Thermobifida alba: one gene and its partner. The protein of the gene in region 2 interacts with the protein of the main gene of each other region in a pairwise test. Links are inferred from orthologs where the notes say so. Each region holds a gene or a part of one and is shown on either strand. Other genes may lie near its edges.

Region 1 (3,752 bases), 4.0 Mb from region 2 along the record:
CGGCGAGCAGTCGGACGGTGCGGGAGCGATCGGCCGCGGAGATGCCGGTGTGCACGCCGGTGCGGGCGTCCACGGTCACGGTGTAGGCGGTGTGCAGGCTGTCCTCGTTGCGCGGCGTCATCAGCGGCAGGTTGAGCCGGTCCAGGTCCTCGCCGAGCATCGGGACGCACACCACCCCGGAGGTGTGGCGGACCGTGAAGGCCATGAGTTCGGGGGTGGCCGCGTCGGCGGCGAAGACGAGGTCTCCCTCGTTCTCCCGGTCGGCGTCGTCCACGACGACGACGGGGCGTCCCCCGGCGATGTCCTTGATCGCCTCCTCGATGTCGTCCAACGGGACCGGGGCGGGCTCTGTGGTGCGGTTCACGGAAAGACTCCTCAGGTGCGGCGGTGCGGGCTGGGGGTGGTCGCGGCGGTTCAGGCGGGTGCTTCCAGCAGGGCCGCCTCGCGGTCCCGGCGGAGCCGGTAGTGGCGCGTCCAGTCGCGGAGCCCCGTGACGGCGAGCACGAAGAAGACTCCGTAGACGATGCCGCTGACCCACAGGCCGGACATCAGGGTGATGGGGATGCCCACCATGTCCACGACGATCCACACCACCCAGAAGTCGACGAGGCCGCGGCTTTGGGCGTACATCGCGACCGCGCTGCCGACGAAGATGAAGGCGTCCAGCCACGGGGCCCAGGACCAGCCGGTGACGGTGAAGAACCAGCCGACCGCGACGGTCCCCGCGGTCAGGGCGGCGACCAGGCGGAGCCGTTCGGCTCCGGTGGCGGGGCGCACCGGCAGGTCGCCGTCCCCGCGCATGCCGCTCGCCCAGCGGTACCAGCCGTAGGCGGCCAGGGCCGCGATGATCACCTGCTTGAGCGCGTTGCCGACGAGGTGGGCGTCGACCGAGACCGCGAACAGCAGGAAGGTCCCGGTGAGCTGCACCGGCCAGGTCCAGATGGTGCGGCGGATCGCCAGCGCCACGGTGGCCAGGGCGGCGAGGTTGCCGACCAGGTCGGCCCAGCGCACGTGCTCGCCGAACAGGGTGAACCCGGCGTAGGCCCACTCCAGCCACGCCGCTCCCGAACCGTTCACCGGGCACCGCCCACGCGCTCGCCCAGCAGGCTCTCGACGTACTTGGCCACGATGTCGACCTCAAGGTTGACCCGTGTGCCCGCCGCGGCGAAGCCGAGGGTGGTCTCCCGCAGGGTGGTGGGGATCAGGCTCACGGTGAAGGAGTCGTCGGTGCGCGCCGCGACGGTGAGGCTGACCCCGTCCACGGCGATGGAGCCCTTCTCCACGACGTAGCGGGACAGGTGCGGCGGAAGCGAGAAGGTGACGGTCTCCCAGTCCGTGCCGGGGACCCGTTCGGTGACGACGCCGGTGCCGTCCACGTGGCCCTGCACGATGTGGCCGCCCAGCCGCGCCGAGACCTTGGCCGCGCGCTCCAGGTTCACCGGGGACCCGGCGGTGAGGGCGCCCAGGTTGGAGCGGTCCAGGGTCTCCTTCATGACGTCGGCGCCGAACCGGCCGCCGTCCAGTTCGGTGACGGTCAGGCACACCCCGTTGACCGCGATGGAGTCGCCGGGTGAGGCGTCCGAGGTGACCTCGGGACCGTGGACGACGAGCCGGACCGCGTCGGTCGCGTCCCCGCCCACCGGGACGGTGTCGACGATGGTGCCGAGTTCCTCGACGATTCCGGTGAACATGCGAGAGCCTTCCCCCAAGCCTGGTCAGGCTCCGGGGTAAGGCGACGTCAGTCACCACTGGACCGCGGCGGGACGCCGCAGCGGGCGCCGCACTGATCCGACACGTACTACCTCCCATCCGGACTTTCACCGTCGGTACCGGAATTCCACCGGTTCAACCAGCCGATGGCTTCGGCCGGGTCGCGGACTGTCACCGCCGGTTCGGACTTTCACCGACCCCGGAGCACGCGTTCGTACTTTCGCCAACAAGTGTGCCACGAGGGGGTATTCCGCCACCAGACCGGGGTCCGGTCACCGGGGCGGGGCCATGCGGCGGCAGCCGACCGGCGCGGACCGGTCGGCTGGGCGGAGGGGAGGGCGGGGAGGTGCCGCGCGGCGGGCGGCGGCTAGTGCCGGGCGGCCCGTTCCGCCAGCTCCCGCAGCTTGTCCACGGCCGCCGCCGGGTCCTTCTCCCCGTAGACCGCGGACCCCGCCACGAAGACGTCGGCCCCGGCTTCGGCGCACCGCTCGATCGTCTCGGCGCTCACCCCGCCGTCCACCTGGAGCCACACCGCGGCGTCGGCGTTGCGGATGAGCTCACGGGCACGGCGGATCTTGGGCAGCACCAGGTCGAGGAACTTCTGGCCGCCGAACCCCGGCTCGACCGACATCACCAGCAGCATGTCGATCTCGCCCAGCAGGTCCGCGTACGCGTCGACCGGGGTGGCGGGGTTGAGGGCCAGCCCCGCCCGGGCCCCGGCCGCGCGGATCGTACGCAGCGTGCGCACCGGGGCCTTGGCCGCCTCGGCGTGGATGGTGACGCTCTGCGCGCCCACCTCGGCGTAGGCCGGCGCCCACCGGTCCGGGTCCTCGATCATCAGGTGGCAGTCCAGCGGCAGCGACGCCGCCTTGAGCAGGGACTCCACGATCGGCAGGCCCAGGGTGAGGTTGGGCACGAAATGGTTGTCCATGACGTCGACGTGCAGCCAGTCGGCGGAACCGGCGACCGCTTCGGCCTCGTCGGCCAGGTGCGCGAAGTCGGCGGAGAGGATGCTGGGTGAGATCTGGATTGCCACGGAAGAAGAGTGTATTGGGGCTGGCCGCGCGGGTCGGACCGGCTCAGCGTTTGCGGATCAGGGCCAGGAACATCGCGTCGGTCCCGTTCCGGTGCGGCCAGAACTGCACGAAGCGGTCGACCGCGACGCCGGGCACTTCGGGCAGGTGGCGCGCGGCGTCGAGGAGCTCGGCGTCGTCCCGCCCGGCCAGGACCCCGGTGACCACGCCGCGGGTCTCGGCCAGGTGGGGTGAGCAGGTGACGTAGCCGACCACTCCGCCGGGGCGCGCCGCGTCCAGCGCCCGTTCCAGCAGGGCGCGCTGCAGCGGGACGAGTTCGGTGAGGTCGTCGGGGGTGCGCCGCCAGCGCGCCTCGGGACGGCGGCGCAGTGCGCCCAGCCCGGTGCACGGGGCGTCCACCAGGACCCGGTCGAAGACGCCGTCGCGCCACGGCGGCCGGGTGGAGTCGGCCACGACCACGCGGGCGGAGTCGCCGACCGAGCGGTGCACCGCGCGGGCGACCAGTCCGGCGCGTGCGGGCTGCACCTCGGCGGCCAGCAGGTGTCCGCCGCGTTCTCCGACGAGCCCGGCCAGGAGGGCCGCCTTGCCTCCGGGGCCGGCGCACATGTCGAGCCACCGCCCGTCCGCCCCGTCGACGGGGACGCGGCTCAACGCCAGGGCGACCAGTTGGCTGGCCTCGTCCTGCACCGCCGCGCGCCCCTGCCGGACCGTCTGCAGCGCGCCCGGGTCGCCCTCGGGCAGGACCGCCGCGTACGGCGAGTAGCGCGCGGGGGCGGCGCCCTCGTCGGCCAGGTCCGCGACCGTGGCACGGCCGGGCTTGGCGAGCAGGGTCACCAGCGGGCGCTCGTTGTGCGCGGCGAGCAGCCGCTCGGTCTCGGCCAGGCCGCCCGCGGGCTCCTCCCCCAGGGCCTCGGCGAGCGCCTGGACCACCCAGCGGGGGTGGCTGTGGGTCACCGCGAGGTGTCCCACGGGGTCGGTCCGCCGGTCGGGGGCCAGGGCGGACAGCCA
Region 2 (4,613 bases):
CATAGCGAACTATAGGCGGACCGCGGGGCCTGCTTCGCGAGGCGGGGGGTGAGTCACCGCAGGTGGTGGGCCGGGATCAGCCGCGGACGGCCTCCGGTTCGGCGGCGCGCGCGGCGGTGTCGGCCCGGTGGGCGCGCACCGAGTGGACCACCGCGGCGGTCCAGACGGCGAGGATCAGCAGGTAGCCGGCGGCCTGTCCGGTGGGGGTGAGGGGCAGGAGGCCGCCGTCCAGCACGGTGTGGGCGTTGGTCAGGATGATCATGCCGCCCACCACCGAGCCCAGGACGCGCGGGGGCACGTAGCGCACGATCCAGGCGGCGAAGGGGGCGGCGAGGGCGCCGCCGAGCAGGAGGACGGCCGCCCAGGGCAGGTTGATTCCGGAGTGTCCCAGGCCGGTGAGGAAGCCGGCGCTGGCGGCGAGGGCCACGATGAACTCGCCGGTGGCCACCGAGCCGATGACCTTGCGGGGTTCCAGCCGGCCGCTGGCCAGCAGCGCGGAGGTGCCGATGGGTCCCCAGCCGCCGCCTCCGGTGGCGTCGACGAAGCCGCCGACGAGGCCCAGCGGGGTGAGGAAGCGGCCGCGCAGCGGTCGGCCGAGGCCGCCGCGGGGCAGGCCGCGGACGGTGAAGCGGAGCAGGACGTAGCAGCCCAGCAGGAGCAGCAGGCCGGACATGAGGGGGGCGGCCGCCCGGGTGGACAGGGTGCTGAGGACGGTGGCGCCGAGGAAGGCGCCGATCCCGCCGGGGATCGCGATGCGCCGCACGACCCGCCAGTCGACGTTGCCCAGCCGCCAGTGCGACAGACCCGAGGAGAGCGTGGTGCCGATCTGGGCCAGGTGGACGGTGGCGGAGGCGCCCGCCGGGGTCGCGCCGATCGCCAGCAGCAGGGTGGTCGACGTGACGCCGTAGCCCATGCCGAGGCTGCCGTCGACGAGTTGCGCCAGCAGGCCGACCACGCCCAGCAGGATGAGGGTCTGCATCGCGTAGGGAGCCTTCCTGATTTTTTCTACTTGTTCGGTAGGAATCGTAGACGAACGTCTCCTCCTCTGCCCAGAGGACGTCGTGTGTCGGTCCGGCTTTGTGGGTATCGAGGAGACCGCGGGCCGCGGCGTGCCGGGGCGTGGCGGCCGACGTGTGAGGTGCGTCTCACAACCATGAAAGCGGATATCCCCGCCCATCAGGGGATTAGGAGAAATGGACTAAACCAATCCGTGTCGCGGGGGGAGACGCGGCGGTACCCGGATCGGTAGGCTCTGGGTGGTTCGCGCGGTGATCCGGAGCACCTTCCCAAGACACCGGGCGGCCGAGGCATACCCCACCGCCGGGTCTCGGACAGCGCAGTGCGCGGACCGACCGGGACCACGCACAGACGCGAGGAAATGGAGTACTACGTTGGCGTCGATCGAGGCAGTACACGCACGGGAGATTCTCGACTCCCGCGGTAACCCGACGGTCGAGGTCGAGGTCGCACTCGACGACGGGACGATCGGCCGGGCGGCTGTCCCCAGCGGCGCGTCCACCGGCCAGTTCGAGGCGGTCGAGCTGCGCGACGGCGGCGACCGCTACGGCGGCAAGGGCGTGGAGAAGGCCGTCGCCGCGGTCAACGAGGAGATCGCCGCGGAGGTCACCGGCTACGGCGCCGAGGAGCAGCGGCTCATCGACAACGCCCTGATCACCCTGGACGGCACCCCGGACAAGTCCCGCCTGGGCGCCAACGCCATCCTGGGCGTGTCCCTGGCGGTGGCCAGGGCGTCCGCGGAGAGCACGGGGCTCCCGCTCTTCCGCTACCTGGGCGGCCCCAACGCCCACGTGCTGCCGGTGCCGATGATGAACATCCTCAACGGCGGCGCGCACGCCGACACCAACGTCGACATCCAGGAGTTCATGATCGCCCCCATCGGGGCCCCGAGCTTCCGCGAGGCGCTGCGCTGGGGCGCGGAGGTCTACCAGGCGCTCAAGGCGGTGCTCAAGACCCACGGCCTGGCCACCGGCGTCGGCGACGAGGGCGGGTTCGCCCCCGACCTCGACAGCAACCGCGCCGCGCTCGACCTGATCAGCGAGGCCATCGCCAAGGCGGGCTACACCCCCGGCCGCGACATCGCGCTGGCCCTGGACGTCGCCGCCACCGAGTTCTACTCCGACGGCGCCTACCGCTTCGAGGGCACCAGCCGCAGCGCCGAGGAGATGGCCGCCTACTACACCGAACTGGTCGACTCCTACCCGCTGGTGTCCATCGAGGACCCGCTCGACGAGGAGGACTGGGAGGGCTGGAAGGCCCTGACCGCCGCCCTGGGCGACCGGGTCCAGCTCGTCGGCGACGATCTGTTCGTCACCAACCCCGAGCGGCTGCGGCGCGGTATCGACGAGGGCGCCGCCAACTCGCTGCTGGTCAAGGTGAACCAGATCGGCACGCTCACCGAGACCCTCGACGCCGTGGCGCTGGCCCAGTACAGCCGCTACACCGCGATGATCAGCCACCGGTCCGGCGAGACCGAGGACACCACCATCGCCGACATCGCGGTCGCCACCAACTCCGGGCAGATCAAGACCGGCGCCCCCGCCCGCAGCGAGCGGGTCGCCAAGTACAACCAGCTGCTGCGGATCGAGGAGGAGCTCGACGACGCGGCGGTCTACGCCGGAGCCGGCGCGTTCCCGCGCTTCGCACGGCAGGGCTGATCCGTGGCGAAGGCGCCGGAACCGCCGAAGGGCCGCCGTCCGCGCACGACGGGGGCCCGGGCCTCCGGCGCCTCCCGACCGTCCCGGGCCGCCGGGAGGAGTGCCCCCGGCGGCCGCCCGCGGTCCCCGGCCGCCCCGCGGCCGGCCGGCAGGCCCGCGCTGACCAGCCGGGCCGCCGTGCTCGCGCTGCTGGTCTGCGTGATCGCGCTCAGCCTGGCCTATCCGCTGCGCGAGTACATCGCCCAGCGCGCGCAGATCGCCCAGCTCAAGGAGGAGCGCGAACGCACCCGGGAGGCGGTCGCGGAGCTGGCCGAACGCTACGAGGAGCTGCGCGACCCCGCTTACATCGAGCGGGAGGCCCGGTCCCGGCTGCACTACCAGTACCCGGGTGAACAGGCCTACATCATCCTCGGCGGCACCCCGGAGGAGGAGACCGCCGAGGAGACCGGCCCCGTCGACCCGTGGTTCGTCGAACTGTGGGACTCGGTGGTCGAGGCCGACCGCCCGCGGGACTGAGCGGCGCGGGGAGCGGCCCGGAGGGGGCCGCGGCGGGAGTAGGCTGAGGGGGCCATGAGTTCCGCAGACCAGGTTCCCGACAGGCGGGTCGCCGCCGAGGACGTCCAGGCCGTCCGGCTCCAGCTGGGGCGGCCGCCGCGCGCCGTCCACGAGGTGGCGCACCGGTGCCCGTGCGGGCTGCCCGACGTGGTGCGCACCGCCCCGCGCCTGGCGGACGGCTCCCCGTTTCCCACGCTGTACTACCTGACCTGCCCCCGCGCGGCCTCCGCGATCGGCACGCTGGAGAGCAGCGGGCTGATGCGGGAGATGACCGAGCGGTTGGCGCACGATCCCGACCTGCGCGCCGCCTACACCGAGGCGCACGAGTCCTACGTGGCCGAGCGCGACGCCCTGGCCCGCGAGCTGGGGCTGGAGCCGCTGCCCGAGGGCATGCAGAGCGCCGGCGGCATGCCCCGGCGGGTCAAGTGCCTGCACGCGCTGGTCGCGCACGAGCTCGCCGTCCCCGGGGCCAACCCGTTCGGACGGGAGGCCCTGGAGCGGCTGCCCGACTGGTGGGACCGGGGCCCGTGCGTGTGCGTGGACGACAGTACCGACAGGACCGAGAGGAACGGCGAGGGCCAGTGAGAACGGTCGCGGCCATCGACTGCGGGACCAATTCCCTCCGGCTGCTCGTGGCGGGGGTGCTGGACGCCGAAGGCGACGACGTCCAGCTGCTGGACGTGGACCGCCGCATGGAGGTGGTCCGGCTGGGCCAGGGGGTGGACCGCACCGGGGCGTTCGCGCCCGAGGCGCTCAAGCGCACCTTCGAGACGCTGGCCGAGTACGCCGAACTGATGCGCGGCTACGGCGTCGAGCCGGGGCCCGACTCGGTGCGCATGGTCGCCACCAGCGCCACCCGGGACGCCGCCAACCGCGGGGAGTTCGTCGCGGGCGTGCGCGCGGCCATCGGGGTGGAGCCCGAGGTGATCAGCGGCGAGGAGGAGGCCGAACTGTCCTTCGTGGGGGCGACCGCGGAGCTGGCGGCCGCCGAGGACAGCGGGCTGCGCGGCCCCTACCTGGTGGTGGACATCGGCGGCGGGTCCACCGAGTTCGTGCTCGGCGGGGACGACGGCGGCGACGGCGCGGTGCGCGCGGCCCGTTCGGTCGACATCGGCTGCGTGCGGATGACCGAGCGGCACTTCCGCTCCGATCCGCCCACGGCCGAGCAGGTCGCGGCGGCCACCGCCGACATCGAGGCGGCGCTGGACACGGCCGCGGAGACCGTGCCCCTGGACCAGGCCGCGACGGTGGTGTGCGTGGCGGGGACGGCCACGACGGTGGCCGGGATCGCGCAAGGGCTCGCCGCCTACGACCCCGAGCGCATCCACCACTCCCGGGTCCCGGTCGACCGGCTCCGCGCGATCACCGCCGAGCTGCTGGAGA

Evidence for each region.
Region 1: the proteins of eno (region 2) and rpe interact in binary tests that used the Escherichia coli proteins (3 or more experiments, as listed by UniProt). The link is inferred for Thermobifida alba from one-to-one orthologs.

The regions. Positions count from the first base shown.
Region 1 is NZ_CP051627.1:477,159-480,910, reverse strand. What follows is about bases 913-3,752. They hold rpe (ribulose-phosphate 3-epimerase), read right to left. Parts: upstream 2,747-3,752; coding sequence 2,078-2,746; downstream 913-2,077. Other genes in these bases: FOF52_RS02165 (RsmB/NOP family class I SAM-dependent RNA methyltransferase), read right to left, coding at 2,790-3,752; FOF52_RS02175 (riboflavin synthase), read right to left, coding at 1,074-1,691; pnuC (nicotinamide riboside transporter PnuC), read right to left, coding at 913-1,077. Outside these bases: FOF52_RS02185 (bifunctional 3,4-dihydroxy-2-butanone-4-phosphate synthase/GTP cyclohydrolase II), read right to left, coding at 1-364; more of pnuC, read right to left, coding at 415-912. UniProt on the Escherichia coli protein: Catalyzes the reversible epimerization of D-ribulose 5-phosphate to D-xylulose 5-phosphate.
Region 2 is NZ_CP051627.1:4,475,112-4,479,724, forward strand. Bases 745-3,533 are described here. They hold eno (phosphopyruvate hydratase), read left to right. Parts: upstream 745-1,391; coding sequence 1,392-2,675; downstream 2,676-3,533. Other genes in these bases: FOF52_RS20025 (sulfite exporter TauE/SafE family protein), read right to left, coding at 745-979; FOF52_RS20035 (FtsB family cell division protein), read left to right, coding at 2,853-3,191; FOF52_RS20040 (DUF501 domain-containing protein), read left to right, coding at 3,246-3,533. Outside these bases: more of FOF52_RS20025, read right to left, coding at 77-744; more of FOF52_RS20040, read left to right, coding at 3,534-3,815; FOF52_RS20045 (Ppx/GppA phosphatase family protein), read left to right, coding at 3,812-4,613. UniProt on the Escherichia coli protein: Catalyzes the reversible conversion of 2-phosphoglycerate (2-PG) into phosphoenolpyruvate (PEP). It is essential for the degradation of carbohydrates via glycolysis.